DNA from 4 places in the Clostridium sp. 001 genome. Region 4 is predicted to be linked to each of the others. Evidence: riboswitches for the same ligand, from Rfam matches in the RefSeq annotation. Region 4 holds a riboswitch; each other region holds the start of a gene.
The links. A riboswitch is a leader RNA that binds a small molecule or an ion and turns the genes downstream of it on or off. The one in region 4 is predicted to bind S-adenosylmethionine.
Positions count from the first base shown of each region.

Region 1: linked by a shared signal. The riboswitch ahead of B5S50_RS02155 (APC family permease) and the one ahead of B5S50_RS05490 (MetQ/NlpA family ABC transporter substrate-binding protein) in region 4 are both predicted to bind S-adenosylmethionine.
Region 2: linked by a shared signal. The riboswitch ahead of B5S50_RS14405 (homocysteine S-methyltransferase family protein) and the one ahead of B5S50_RS05490 (MetQ/NlpA family ABC transporter substrate-binding protein) in region 4 are both predicted to bind S-adenosylmethionine.
Region 3: linked by a shared signal. The riboswitch ahead of B5S50_RS13275 (methionine ABC transporter ATP-binding protein) and the one ahead of B5S50_RS05490 (MetQ/NlpA family ABC transporter substrate-binding protein) in region 4 are both predicted to bind S-adenosylmethionine.

Region 1 covers NZ_CP020473.1:501,549-504,746, reverse strand. The annotation lists gene B5S50_RS02160 (cyclase family protein) at 1-106, opposite strand, end outside; gene B5S50_RS02155 (APC family permease) at 140-1,540, opposite strand; SAM riboswitch class I at 1,715-1,822, opposite strand; gene B5S50_RS02150 (NADH:flavin oxidoreductase) at 2,047-3,057, shown strand.
Region 2 covers NZ_CP020473.1:3,094,716-3,097,913, reverse strand. The annotation lists gene B5S50_RS14405 (homocysteine S-methyltransferase family protein) at 1-1,944, opposite strand, end outside; SAM riboswitch class I at 2,339-2,446, opposite strand; SAM riboswitch class I at 2,733-2,841, shown strand; gene B5S50_RS14400 (O-acetylhomoserine aminocarboxypropyltransferase/cysteine synthase family protein) at 2,953-3,198, shown strand, end outside.
Region 3 covers NZ_CP020473.1:2,834,781-2,837,978, forward strand. The annotation lists gene B5S50_RS13265 (ATP-binding cassette domain-containing protein) at 1-552, opposite strand, end outside; gene B5S50_RS13270 (response regulator transcription factor) at 639-1,334, opposite strand; SAM riboswitch class I at 1,449-1,549, shown strand; gene B5S50_RS13275 (methionine ABC transporter ATP-binding protein) at 1,629-2,585, shown strand; gene B5S50_RS13280 (methionine ABC transporter permease) at 2,588-3,198, shown strand, end outside.
Region 4 covers NZ_CP020473.1:1,219,750-1,222,947, reverse strand. The annotation lists gene alr (alanine racemase) at 1-3, opposite strand, end outside; gene B5S50_RS05495 (D-alanine--D-alanine ligase) at 188-1,078, opposite strand; SAM riboswitch class I at 1,328-1,435, shown strand; gene B5S50_RS05490 (MetQ/NlpA family ABC transporter substrate-binding protein) at 1,571-2,392, shown strand; gene B5S50_RS05485 (ferritin family protein) at 2,752-3,198, opposite strand, start outside.

The DNA.
Region 1 (3,198 bases), 720 kb from region 4:
GATTAAAGCTTGCAAATCTTGGGGTGTCCGGTCCAAATTCATGGGTAAGATCTACCCATTGGTGTTTTTTTAAATCACCTAAAGTATTCCATAAACTATTAGTCATAATATATAATCTCCTTCCAAATTAAATAGTATATTAATTAGCAACCTTCTCTTTAGAAGCTGCAGGTAAAACTGATCTTTTTTTATAAATAGAGGTAATACTAAAACCTACTATTATCCATGCCAAAACTATATAAGGAAATATATTATTAGGAAAGGCTGGTATAGGATAAATATTTGAATAAAAGGTAAATGCTAAAACAAGTAGAGCTACAACTGGTATAATAAGCTGCCATGTCCATATTTTTTTCTTTCCAAAGTATATAAGTGAACCCAAGCTTGTTATGAAGTAAGCAATAAGTAATGCAAGTGCACCTATTGTTCCTATATATCCAAATACTTCTACTCCATCATGCCTAAAAAGTGCTAAAACTGGAACTATTATTATTGCAAGTATGATGTTTAAAGCTACATAAGGAGTATGGTGTTTAGAGTGTACGCCAGAAAAAATTTGTGGAACATTACCATCTTTACTCATTGAATATAAAAGCCTTGAACCTGCAGTCATAGATCCTAAAGCAGTTGAAAAAGCGGAAATGCTGATAGCCAGCGTAATTAATATAGTAAATACACTTCCTATATAATTTTTAGAAAGGTCTACTATAGTAGATGGTGACTTTGTTAGAGCACCTATTCCTGAAGGCGATACTCCAAATCCTATAACCTCAGCATAACTTACGAATACGAATATAAGTCCGGTTACAACAACTGTACTTGCAATTGCAAGAGGTATTGATTTCTTAGGATTTTTACTTTCTTCACCAAGACTTGATGCCCCCTCAAAACCGCCAAAGCATAGTATTGCATATACGATTCCAGCACCATAATTTGAAAATTTATTTCCATTTCCTTTAAAAGGAACTAAACTTAATCCTTTTGTTGAACCAACTTTTACAAGAATGACCACTGAAAGCAATATTACGAGGAGGATTGATACAGCTTCTATGACAAGCATAATGTTTGTACTTAATTTTACATCACTATAAGATACAAACCATATAAATACCTCACAAATTAGTGCAAATATAATCCAGGATATGCTTATTCCAGTTAATTCTTTAATAAAGCTAGAAAAAAGAGATCCAAAAGCAGAAGAACATCCAGCAGAAAATCCTATATAGGTAAGAAGAAGAGCCCATCCTGATATTGAAGCAGCTTTTTTACCCAAAGATCTTTCTGTAAATGTATAAACCGAACCTGCAGATGGAAAATATTCATTGAATTTTATAAAAGATACGGCTACAAAGCCCATTAGTATAGTTGATATAACAAATACTGCACTTACAGAGTAAGATACTGTTGATGCCATAAGTCCTACATTCATTGACATAGCAAAAGTAGGTGCTATTATTGCAACTGAAAGTGCAATAACTTCTACAAAATTAAGTTGATTTTTTTTAAGGGCATTAATGCCTTTAGAGTTTTCTTTGCTCATATTGTTCACTCCTTAGCGAATAGGTTTTTACTTATATTTTTATTAATTAAATGGAAATCTTATCGGAATATTTGATTTGCGCAAATCGAATGGTTTATCTTATAGAAAAATAAGGTCATTTTTCTATAAGATAAGAAAAATGACCTTTTAATATCATGATATTAAAAATCAATTATCTCATCTATCAGAAATAATCTGCAGGAATTAACACCAATACATTTAAATGAAAATGCTGGTTGTTGGGTTTCATAGGGCCAGTCCCTCAACCTCTCTTGATAAGATTTTATTTAATTTAGTTAGTAGTATACTACCAAGATTGTCCTGTTGTCAATAACTTTTTTTGAAAGATTAAAGTTGTAATTTATATAATTGAACTATAAATAAGTTCCTAAATTTCTTTATAAATATACAATTTAAATGCTAAATTTGTCACAAGAAAGCACTACTTGTTTTTTAATGTCTGCTATGATAAAATTTAAGTTAAATTTAGATGCAGGAGGGAAATTATGACACATTTACTTGAGCCACTAAACAGTGGTAAATTAGTTTTAAAAAATAGATTAATTATGCCGCCTATGGCTACAGAGAAATCTGAAGATGATGGAAAAGTAAGTAGTAAGCTCTTAGAACATTATGATGAAATATCTAGAGGAGGATATTTATCACTCATTATAGTTGAACACAGCTTTATTGAACAAGAAGGAAAAGCTAGTAAAAATCAGCTTTCTGTTGCAGATGACAGTACAATAGAAGGTTTAAGAAAAGTAGCTGATACTATTCATAAAAACGGTTGCAAGGCAGTTATGCAGCTTAATCATGCTGGGAGTGCAACCACGGTGGCAGTTACAGGAAGTGTTTTAGTTGCACCTTCAGCTGTGGAAAATCCTTTTATGAAATCGGGTATTCCAAGAGAGCTTACTTATGATGAAATTCAAGATATAGTTAAAAGCTTTAAGGATGCTGCTGTGCGTGTAAAGGCGGCGGGTTTTGATGGAGTAGAAATTCACTCTGCCCATGGATATCTCTTAAATCAATTCTATTCTCCCCTTACAAACAAGAGAACTGATGAATATGGTGGAGATGATGTAAAGAATAGAATTAAAATTCATCTTCAAGTTATAAAGGCTGTACGTGAAGCTGTAGGAAATGAATTTCCAATTTTTATGAGATTGGGAGCTTCTGATTACATGGAAGGTGGAACTACACTTGAAGATAGTAAAGCTGCAGTTTGTGAATTTGAAAAAGCGGGTCTGGATGTTTTAGATATTTCAGGAGGATTTTGCAGATTTACTGTACCGGGAAATAACTCTCAAGGATATTTCTCAGAACTCAGTGGAAGCTTGAAACAGTTTGTATCAATCCCTGTTATATTAACTGGAGGCATTACAAAAGCTGAAGCTGCAGAGGAACTGCTTGTAGATGTAAAAGCTGATCTCATAGGTGTAGGAAGAGCTATGTATAAAGATTCTAGTTGGGCCAAAAGAGCCGTTGAAAGTTTTGAACATAGTAAATGCTAGTATGTTTTATATATAAGTGACTCAACTTTTGCACATAAGAAATTAACTTAATATAAGAACTTTGCGAAGCAATTTTTTTAAAGAACAAATAACAAAGTTTAAATATCAAATAAGGATAATTTTCTTCCTAACGTCAGAAAA
Region 2 (3,198 bases), 1.9 Mb from region 4:
TGGTAAAAATATATCCTTGTTCTCATATTGTATGCCCACCTCATCTAGCGCCGGGATTATATGGGAATTTACTATATCTACTGACTTCTTACTTTTCAAGAGCTTACAAGTTAGCTCTACTGCTTCCTCTTCCATTCCATCAATAATCGCCTGTTTTAGATTTTTATCATTTTCACCTGAATTAGGAATATCACTTCCCCATTTTGCTTTTTCGCCTTCAGATTTACTGCTATATTTTTTTACGTATTCCTTCCCTTCTTTATCTATGTTTGTCAATACCTCAAAAGCTGAAATAATATCTTTCACACCTTTATCCGCTGTATTTATTATTGGCAAGTCAAGTCCTGCCTGAAGGGCAAGTGCAAGAAAAGTTCTATTTAATATACATCTTCTAGGTAGTCCATAGGATATATTGCTTACTCCAAGGGTAGTTTTTACTCCAAATTGTTCCTTTAAAATCTTTATAGCCTTTATTGTTTCAAGAACTTCTTTTTGCTGGGCAGATGCAGTTAACGTAAGACAATCAACTATTATGTCCTTTCTCTTGATGCCATAGTTTTCAGCAGTTTTGATTATCTTCTCTGCAATCTTTACCCTCCCCTCTGCGGTATCAGGTATTCCATTTTCATCTATAGTAAGTGCTATAACACAGCCTCCATACTTCTTTACTATTGGAAATACTTCTTCCATACACTTTTTTCTACCATTTACTGAATTTATTATAGGTTTACCGTTATAAACCCTAACTCCAGCCTCTAAAACTTTAGGATTTGGACTATCTATATCTATAGGCAATTGTACTACTTTTTGTATTGCCTTTACTGCTTCTTTCATAGTTTCAACTTCATCAATCTCAGGAAGTCCTACATTGAGTCCAAGTATATGCGCCCCTTCTTCTTTTTGCTGCACTGCTTCTTTCTGTATAAAATTTACCTTTCTTTCTTTAAGCTCTTTCTTATAAATATCTCTACCTGTAGGATTAATTCTCTCTCCTATAAATTTTATCCTATTACCTAAAAACACAGTATTCCTAGCTGAACACACTGCGGTATAATTTTTTTCTTTTATCTCTAAAGGTACTGTATTTTTCAAACTTTCTACCATAGTTTTTATAAATTCAGGACTTGTTCCGCAGCATCCTCCAAAAAACCTAACTCCTTTTTTTGCCATAATCACTACGTTTTCTGCAAACTCATCTGAAGTTATATCATAAATCGTATTTTCACCATCATACTTTGGGAGTCCTGCATTAGGCTGAACTATAACGGGTATAGAAGAATACTTTAAGATTTCATCTACAATATCTTGCAATTCTTCCGGTCCCAAGGAACAATTCACTCCAAGGGCGTCCACCCCCAACGATTCAAGCACAAATACCATAGTTTTCGGATCTGTTCCCATTAGAGTTCTTCCATCCTGCTGGAAAGTCATTGTACAAAATATTGGAAGAGAACTATTTTCTTTTGCTGCAAGAATAGCTGCCTTTGCTTCGTACAAATCAGACATAGTTTCTATTAGGATTATGTCTGCTCCCGCTTTTTCCCCTATAATAACCTGACTTTTAAACAATTCATATGCAGATTCAAAACTTAAACTCCCTGTAGGCTCCATAACCTGTCCTGTAGGTCCTATATCAAGTGCTACTAATTTATCCTTTGCCTCTTCCTTTACAATTTTTACTCCAGCTGTAATTACATCTTTTATTGTATAATCAGAAGAACTATACTTAAGTTCATTGGCACCAAAAGTATTTGTTATTATGATATCTGATCCTGCATTTAAGTATTCCCTATGTACTTTTCTTATGATCTCTGAATTTGTGATATTTAATGTTTCTGGAAGTTCACCTACTTTAAGCCCTGCTCTTTGAAGCATGGTTCCCATAGCTCCATCAAAAAAAACAAATTTGTCGTTAAACTTATTTAATAAATCTTTAAATAACATTCGCTGCACTCCTTTTTCAAATACAAGTTTCATGTTCAAATTATTTAATCCATTACTTCTTGTATAAAATTTTAAACTTTAAACAAATTTTCTACAATACATCAAATTATTTAATATTTTATGATTGTATAAATATACATTAATATTATTTAAAATTAATATTTATTTACTCAACTTTTTTAATTAATAGTTAAGAATGAAGAATTAATAGTTAATGTGGATTTTTTGCGACAGCTAAAAATCATCCTTCACTATTAATTTTTCATTATTAATTCTTAACTTGTAAAAAATTGCTTTGCAATTTTTTTAAACTGCGAAATACATTTTTATTAAATTATACAAAAAAGCTGCCCTTCAATCAGAAAAGCAACTTTAAATTTGACAAAATCAACTTTCCTTATCTTTCAGAATTTGTTTTATTCTGCAGGAATTAGCACCGATGCACTTTAGTGCCGGTTGTTGGGTTTCACTGGGCCAGTCCCTCCACCTCTCGTGATAAAAGTGCTTTAATATTAATACTTTAACTATCAATTGTCAATACTATTTACATGACTATTTTACTATAATTCGTAATATCAATGAATCTTACTTAGTGGGAAAAGCAGATATTCCAAATCTTTGATTTAATGATAGTCACTCTCTCTTTAAAACTTTATTTCTCCCACTTTGATAGAAGTGGGAGTATTACAGTAGGTAGCTATCAGATAAAATTTTCTAAATATTTTTTTATTTTTCTATTGACAAACCTTATCTATGTCTGGTATGATTTTCTCAATCGAATACGGAACTTCTTATCCAGAGTGGCAGAGGGACTGGCCCTATGATGCCCAGCAACCTGAATGATCATTTTCATTCAACGGTGCTAATTCCAGCAGGTGTAAACCTGAAAGATGAGAAGCATGAAGATAGAATCTTCTTGTAACTTATCTTACAAGAAGATTTTTTTATTCTGCCAGGTTATAGAAGTTTCGTCCAAAATATTAAAAAAAGTATTAGGAGGAATAACCAATGAGTGAAGAAAGAAAGTTATCATTTGAAACATTACAAGTACATGCAGGCCAGGTGCCTGACCCAACTACAGGTGCAAGAGCAGTTCCAATCTACCAGACTACATCCTTTGTATTTAAAGATGCCGATGAAGCAGCAGACTTTTTCCAGCTTAAAAAACCTGGAAATGTTTATGCCAGAATAATGAACCCTACAGAAGATGTATTTGAGCAAAGGGTAGCAGCCCTTGAAGGCGGCAGTGCAGGT
Region 3 (3,198 bases), 1.6 Mb from region 4:
ACTTTTTTCTCTATTTAATTTTTTTAATATATCTCTAAACATCACTATACCAACAGGATCAAGACCATTTATAGGTTCGTCTAAAATTAAAAAATCTGGACTTGCAATTAAAGCTAGGGCCAGGCCAAGACGCTGCTTCATGCCAAGAGAATAATGTTTGAATTTTTTATTACCTGTATCCGAAAGACCTACTGTATTAAGTACTTTATCCACACAGTCTTTTTCAGGAATTCCTTTTTGAATTCTATAGTATTCAAGATTTTTTTTGCCTGAGAGATAAGGAAAAAAGCTGGGTGTTTCTATTATGCATCCTGTTCTCATTCGCTCTTTGTTTAATTCGTCTTTGCTTGTTTTTGAAAATAATTCTATATCACCGTTATCTTGCAAAGAAAGACCTGTTATTATTCTCATAAGGGTTGTCTTGCCAGCGCCATTTTTGCCTACAAGACCGTATATGTCACCTTTACTTATCTTAATATTTACATTATCAAGTGCCTTGTGATTTTTGTATTTTTTAGTAAGATTTTTTGTATGAAGTACTAAATCATTCATGATATCAACCTCCATTTTCTTGTTGATTTTATATTAGAACAAAATCAGCAAGATACATTAAAGAAAAACTTAAGAAATCATTAAGTTTAATCTTTCATCTTAAAACCTATTCCCCAAACGGTATGTATGTATTCTGTGTCCGGGTCAATTTTAGCTATTTTAGAGCGAAGGTTGCTCATATGCACATTTATGGTGTTATCATCGCTTATAAATTTATCTTTCCATACATGTTCAAATAAATTAGCTTTTGTAAATACTTTTTTGGGGTAAGACATTAGAAGTTCTAGTATACAAAACTCCCTTATAGTTAATATTACTTCCTGAGAACTTATAAAAACTTTGTGATTTTCCCGATCTAAGGTCATATTTTTATAGGTTAATATGTTTTGTTTTTCATTTGAGTTTGAAAATATCATATATCTTCTAAGTTGTGCACAAACTCTTGCCAGTACTTCTTCTACATCGAAAGGTTTTGATATGAAATCATCTGCTCCTAGTTTTAAAACTTGAATTTTTGTTTCTTGAGCTGTTTTTGCAGATATTACAATGACAGGCATAGTTTTAATCTTTCGTATTTTTTCTATAAGCTTTTCTCCTGTAATACCAGGGAGCATCAAGTCAAGTAAAATTAGCTGAAAGTCATATTTTTCAATGCACATTTCAGCTTCAGTACCTGAAAAAGCCCCGCGGACATTGTAATTATTTTTTTCTAGTATCCTGCATAATAACTTATTTATATCTGTATCATCTTCTACTATTAAAATGTTTATATTTTTGTTCATAGGTATTCCTCCAGAGTTTTTGAGTTAAGACAATTATAACATTTTTAGATAGGGTGTATTGACATAATAAATGGTCACGTCTATAATTAAAAGCATAATTAAATATAAATCTTGAACTTATCAAGAGTGATTGAGGGAACGGGCCCTATGAAATCCAGCAACCAGTACAGTGTATAATGGTGCTAAATCCTGCAGCGATAGCTGAAAGATGAGAGAAATTTTAAGTTAACTAAGTCTGAGATTTTTCTCAGGCTTTTATTTTTTCTTAAAATTGATATGGGAGGGTAAAGAATATTGATAGATATTAATAATGTAGGCAAAAGTTTTAACAATAAAAGTGTGCTGAAAAGTATAAATCTTCATATACAAGAAGGTGAAATATTTGGAATAGTTGGCCACAGTGGTGCTGGAAAATCTACACTTTTAAGGTGCTTGAATGGTCTTGAAAGCTATGACACAGGAAGCATAAAGGTAATGGGTAAAGAAGTAAAAGACTTAAAAGGTAAAGAAATAAGGACTTTTAGAAAAAACTTGGGAATGATATTTCAAAATTTTAATTTATTAAACAGAAAAAATGTATATGATAATATATCACTTCCACTTGAAGTCTGGGGATTAGAAAAAAGTAAAATAAAAACTAGGGTAAAGGAATTATTAAATTTAGTAGGCCTTAGTGATAAAGCAAAGAGCATGCCGTCTGAATTAAGTGGTGGACAAAAGCAAAGAGTAGCTATTGCAAGAGCTTTGGCGCTAAATCCAAGTATACTACTTTGTGACGAAGCCACATCTGCACTTGACCCAAATACTACTAAGTCAATACTTGAGCTTTTGAGAAAAATAAACAATGAATTTAAAATAACCATAGTAGTTGTAACCCATCAAATGGAAGTTATAAAAGAAATATGTAGTAAAATCGCTATTATAGATGAAGGTGAAATCAAAACTTCTGGAAATGTAGAAGAAATATTTTTAAAACCAGGAAAAAATCTAAAGAAGCTGCTTGGAAATGATAGTTTACTTCCAGATGAAGGTATAAACATAAGAATATTCTTTCCTAAGGAAATAAGCCAGGACAATTTAATAACCTCTATGGCTATAGATTTGAATATAAAGTTTTCTATAGTATGGGGAAAACTTGAAAGATTCCGCAGTGATGTTTTAGGAAGTCTGGTTATAAATGTAAATGATAAAGACAAGGAAAGTATATGTAATTATCTTTCTTCAAAAAATGTTAACTGGGAGGTAGAGTAAACATGGGATTTAGTGAAACATTTCAGGAAATACTACTTCCTGCTATTGGACAAACATTTTATATGGTTATAGTTTCTACAATACTTGCAGTAATTATAGGATTTATACCTGCTATTTTGCTAGTTGTAACTGAACCTGGTGGATTAAAGCCTAATAAAGTAGTCTACAAGGTATTGGATGTAATAGTAAATTTATTGAGATCATTTCCTTTTATAATACTTATGATAGCAATTTTTCCTTTTACAAAGCTTATTGTTGGAAAAACCATAGGTACAACAGCAGCAATAGTTCCTATTACAATAGCAGCAGCACCTTTTGCATCGAGGGTAATTGAATCTTCACTTAAAGAAATAGATCCGGGAATAATAGAAGCTGCAAAATCGTTTGGTGCAAGTAATATGCAGATAATATTTAAAGTTATGATTAAAGAGGCACTGCCATCTATAGTGCTTGGTATAACACTCACTGTAATAAGTGTAGTTGGATGTTCAGCTATGGCAGGTACAGTAGGCGGAGGTGGACTTGGAGATGTGGCAGTAAAGTATGGATATTATAGATTTCAAACTGACATAATGGTATACACTGTAATAATACTCATAATTTTTGTCCAGGT
Region 4 (3,198 bases):
CAAAACACATTCTCCTTTCGATATTGATAGATATTATCCTATCAATAATAATGCATAATTAAAAATTAAGAGTTAAGAATTAATAGTTATAGATGATTATTAATTCTTAACTTAGAATATAATTTTCAATTAATAAAAATCTATTGATGTCTATGAATGTAACTTCAAATTAGAAATTCCACAAAAATTAGAGTGAATATTGAATTACTTTATCCAATAGTTGAGAAAAGGATATATCAACTCCACCAGCACTCTTAGGAAATAGGCTATTTTTTGTAAGGCCTGGTAAAGTGTTTAGTTCAAGCACATAAGGAATACCATTTTCAACTATCATATCTACCCTTGCATAGCTTTTGCATTTGAGAACTTCCCAGCATTGAACACATATTTTTTCAACTTTTTCTTGAAGAGATTTTTCAAGTTCTACAACTATTTCATCAGAACCACCATCTGCATATTTTGCAGTGTAGTCAAAGAATTCTGCATTAGGTTTTATTGCAATTACAGGAAGAGTTTTACCTTTTAACATACAGCATGTTATTTCATCTCCCTGTATATATTTCTCAATAACAACTTCAGTGTCATAATCTAGAGCTAACTTTACATTATTTTCAATATCTTCTTTTTTCTTAACTATATTAGTAGCAACACTTGAACCACCACAGTTAGGCTTTACAACTACAGGATAGCCTATCTCATCCAATTTATCATAATCAATTTCTTCTATAGATTTAACACAAATCCATTTGGCAGTATTTATATCTGCAGATTTTAACACTTTTTTACTCATATCTTTGTCCATGCAAATGGCACTTGTCAAAGGTCCGCATCCTGAGTAAGGTATATCCATGGTTTCAAGTACTGATTGTATAGTACCATCTTCACCAAATTTACCATGAAGTGCAATAAAGGCAAAATCTATATCTTTTACTTTTTCAAGTACATCTCTCTTTTTATCTATGACAATGGGTACAACCTCATATTTATTTTTATCTAAGCAGTTTACTATTTCTTTACCTGAATTTAGTGAAACCTCTCTTTCAGAAGATATTCCACCCATTATAACTCCTATTTTCATGTTAATTCCTCCACTGAACTTGTTATTTAATATTTTTCAATTACTATGTCTAATATTTATTTTATACATTTTCCATATAAAATAAAGAACCACAGGATAACTAGTTTATCCTAAATGTGGCTTTATGGTTAAGGAAAAATATTAAGTTAAAAGTAAAGTAAAAAATCTTTAAGAACAGAAAATGTTGTTGTTGACATCTTTAAATTTCGCTGTTATAATGTAAATCACAAGTTAACAAAATTTAATATTAACTTATCAAGAGAGGTGGAGGGACTGGCCCTATGAAGCCCGGCAACCAATACTATTTTTAATAGTATAGTGGTGCTAATTCCTGCAGCATAAGCTGGAAGATGAGAGGATCATTGAGATTTTTAGCTCGAGGTTGTTCCTCGAGCTTTATTTGGTTTTAAATTGAAAATATGATATGAAAATTTTATATTTCAGCTTAATGCTTAGAAATTGTCTATTATTTTATAATTGGAGGGAATCAAAATGAAAAAATTAATTACAGTTATTTTATCGTTAACATTGATCTTGGCATTAGCTGGATGTGGTGCGCAAAGCAGTACAAGTTCTTCAAGCAGTAGTAAAGGTGATGACAAAAAAGTAATAAAAGTAGGGGCATCTCCACAGCCTCATGCTGAAATACTAGAAAAGGTAAAGCCTATACTAAAGAAACAAGGATACGATTTACAAATAGTTCAGTTTACAGACTATGTAACTCCTAATAAGGCTTTGGATTCAGGAGATATAGATGCAAACTTTTTTCAACATATTCCATATTTAAATGAATTCAATAAAAAGAACAATACAAATTTAGATTATGTAGCAAAAGTACATCTTGAACCTATGGGGGTTTATTCCAATAAAATTAAGAGTTTAAAAGATTTGAAAAATGGTGCTGAAATTGCAATACCAAACGATCCTACAAATGGTGCAAGAGCATTAAAATTATTGGCTCATGAAGGAATTATAAAAGTAAAGAGCGGAGATCTTATTTCAAAGTTAGATATAACTGAAAACAAGAAAAACTTAAAATTCCAGGAGCTTGATGCACCACAACTTCCAAGAACTTTAACAGAAGTAGATGCGGCAGTTATAAATACAAACTATGCACTTCAGGCAAAGCTAAATCCACTTAAAGATGCTATTGCCATAGAATCTAAGGATTCACCTTATGCTAATATAATTGCTGTTAAAAAGGAAAATAAAGACAAACCTTATATTAAGGCATTGGCAAAAGCCGTTAATGATCCATCAATTAAGAAGTTTATACAGGAAAAATATAATGGAAACATAATTCCAGCATTTTAGGGGATAGAGTTTCAAAACGAAAAATAAGCTTATACTCCGAATGTTTTTACAACCTTATATTTAAATGGGCTTCATTATTGTAAAAATGTTTCTGTGCATAAGTTTATTTTTAGTTATAAATAATACATATTTTAATTAATAGTTAATAATGAAGAATTAATAGTTAATGTGGATTTTTTTCCGTTACACTACAAAAAATCTTTGATTAAGCTTTTCATGGCTCTCGTTTAGCTAAAGCGAAACATTGCTGGTTAATATAGATTTAAAGATTTTTTGCGATAGCTAAAAATCATCCTTTACTATTAATTTTTCATTATTAATTCTTAACTTGTGAAACTTTGTTTCGCAATTCTTTTAAATTATTCACCTGTAAGCTTTACATGTTCCTCTTCAACCTTAGAAAGTGCATTAAATATCTTTGCAATGTTTTCTTCATGGATTTCTTTTTCATACTTTTTATAATACGCTACAGCATGCTTTTCTCTTTGACAAGCTGCAGCAAGCAAATTTTCATCGGTATTATATTTTGAATAATCCATATCCTTAAGTACTGGCATTTCTTTAATGCCGGCTATTTTCTTATGAATTCTAGCATGCATATATTCTATGCTTGATAAAGACTTAAACATACTTTTTACATTTTTATCTTTTGCCATATATGAAGCTTTCTTATAAAAATCTCCATTAAAAACTTCCAATTTAACTGCATGATCTATTATTTTCAAGGAATTTTGATTCAATTTATTTCTATCATATTTTATTTTTTGTCCATTTTCTATTAAATATTCAATTGGCGCTCCGCAAAA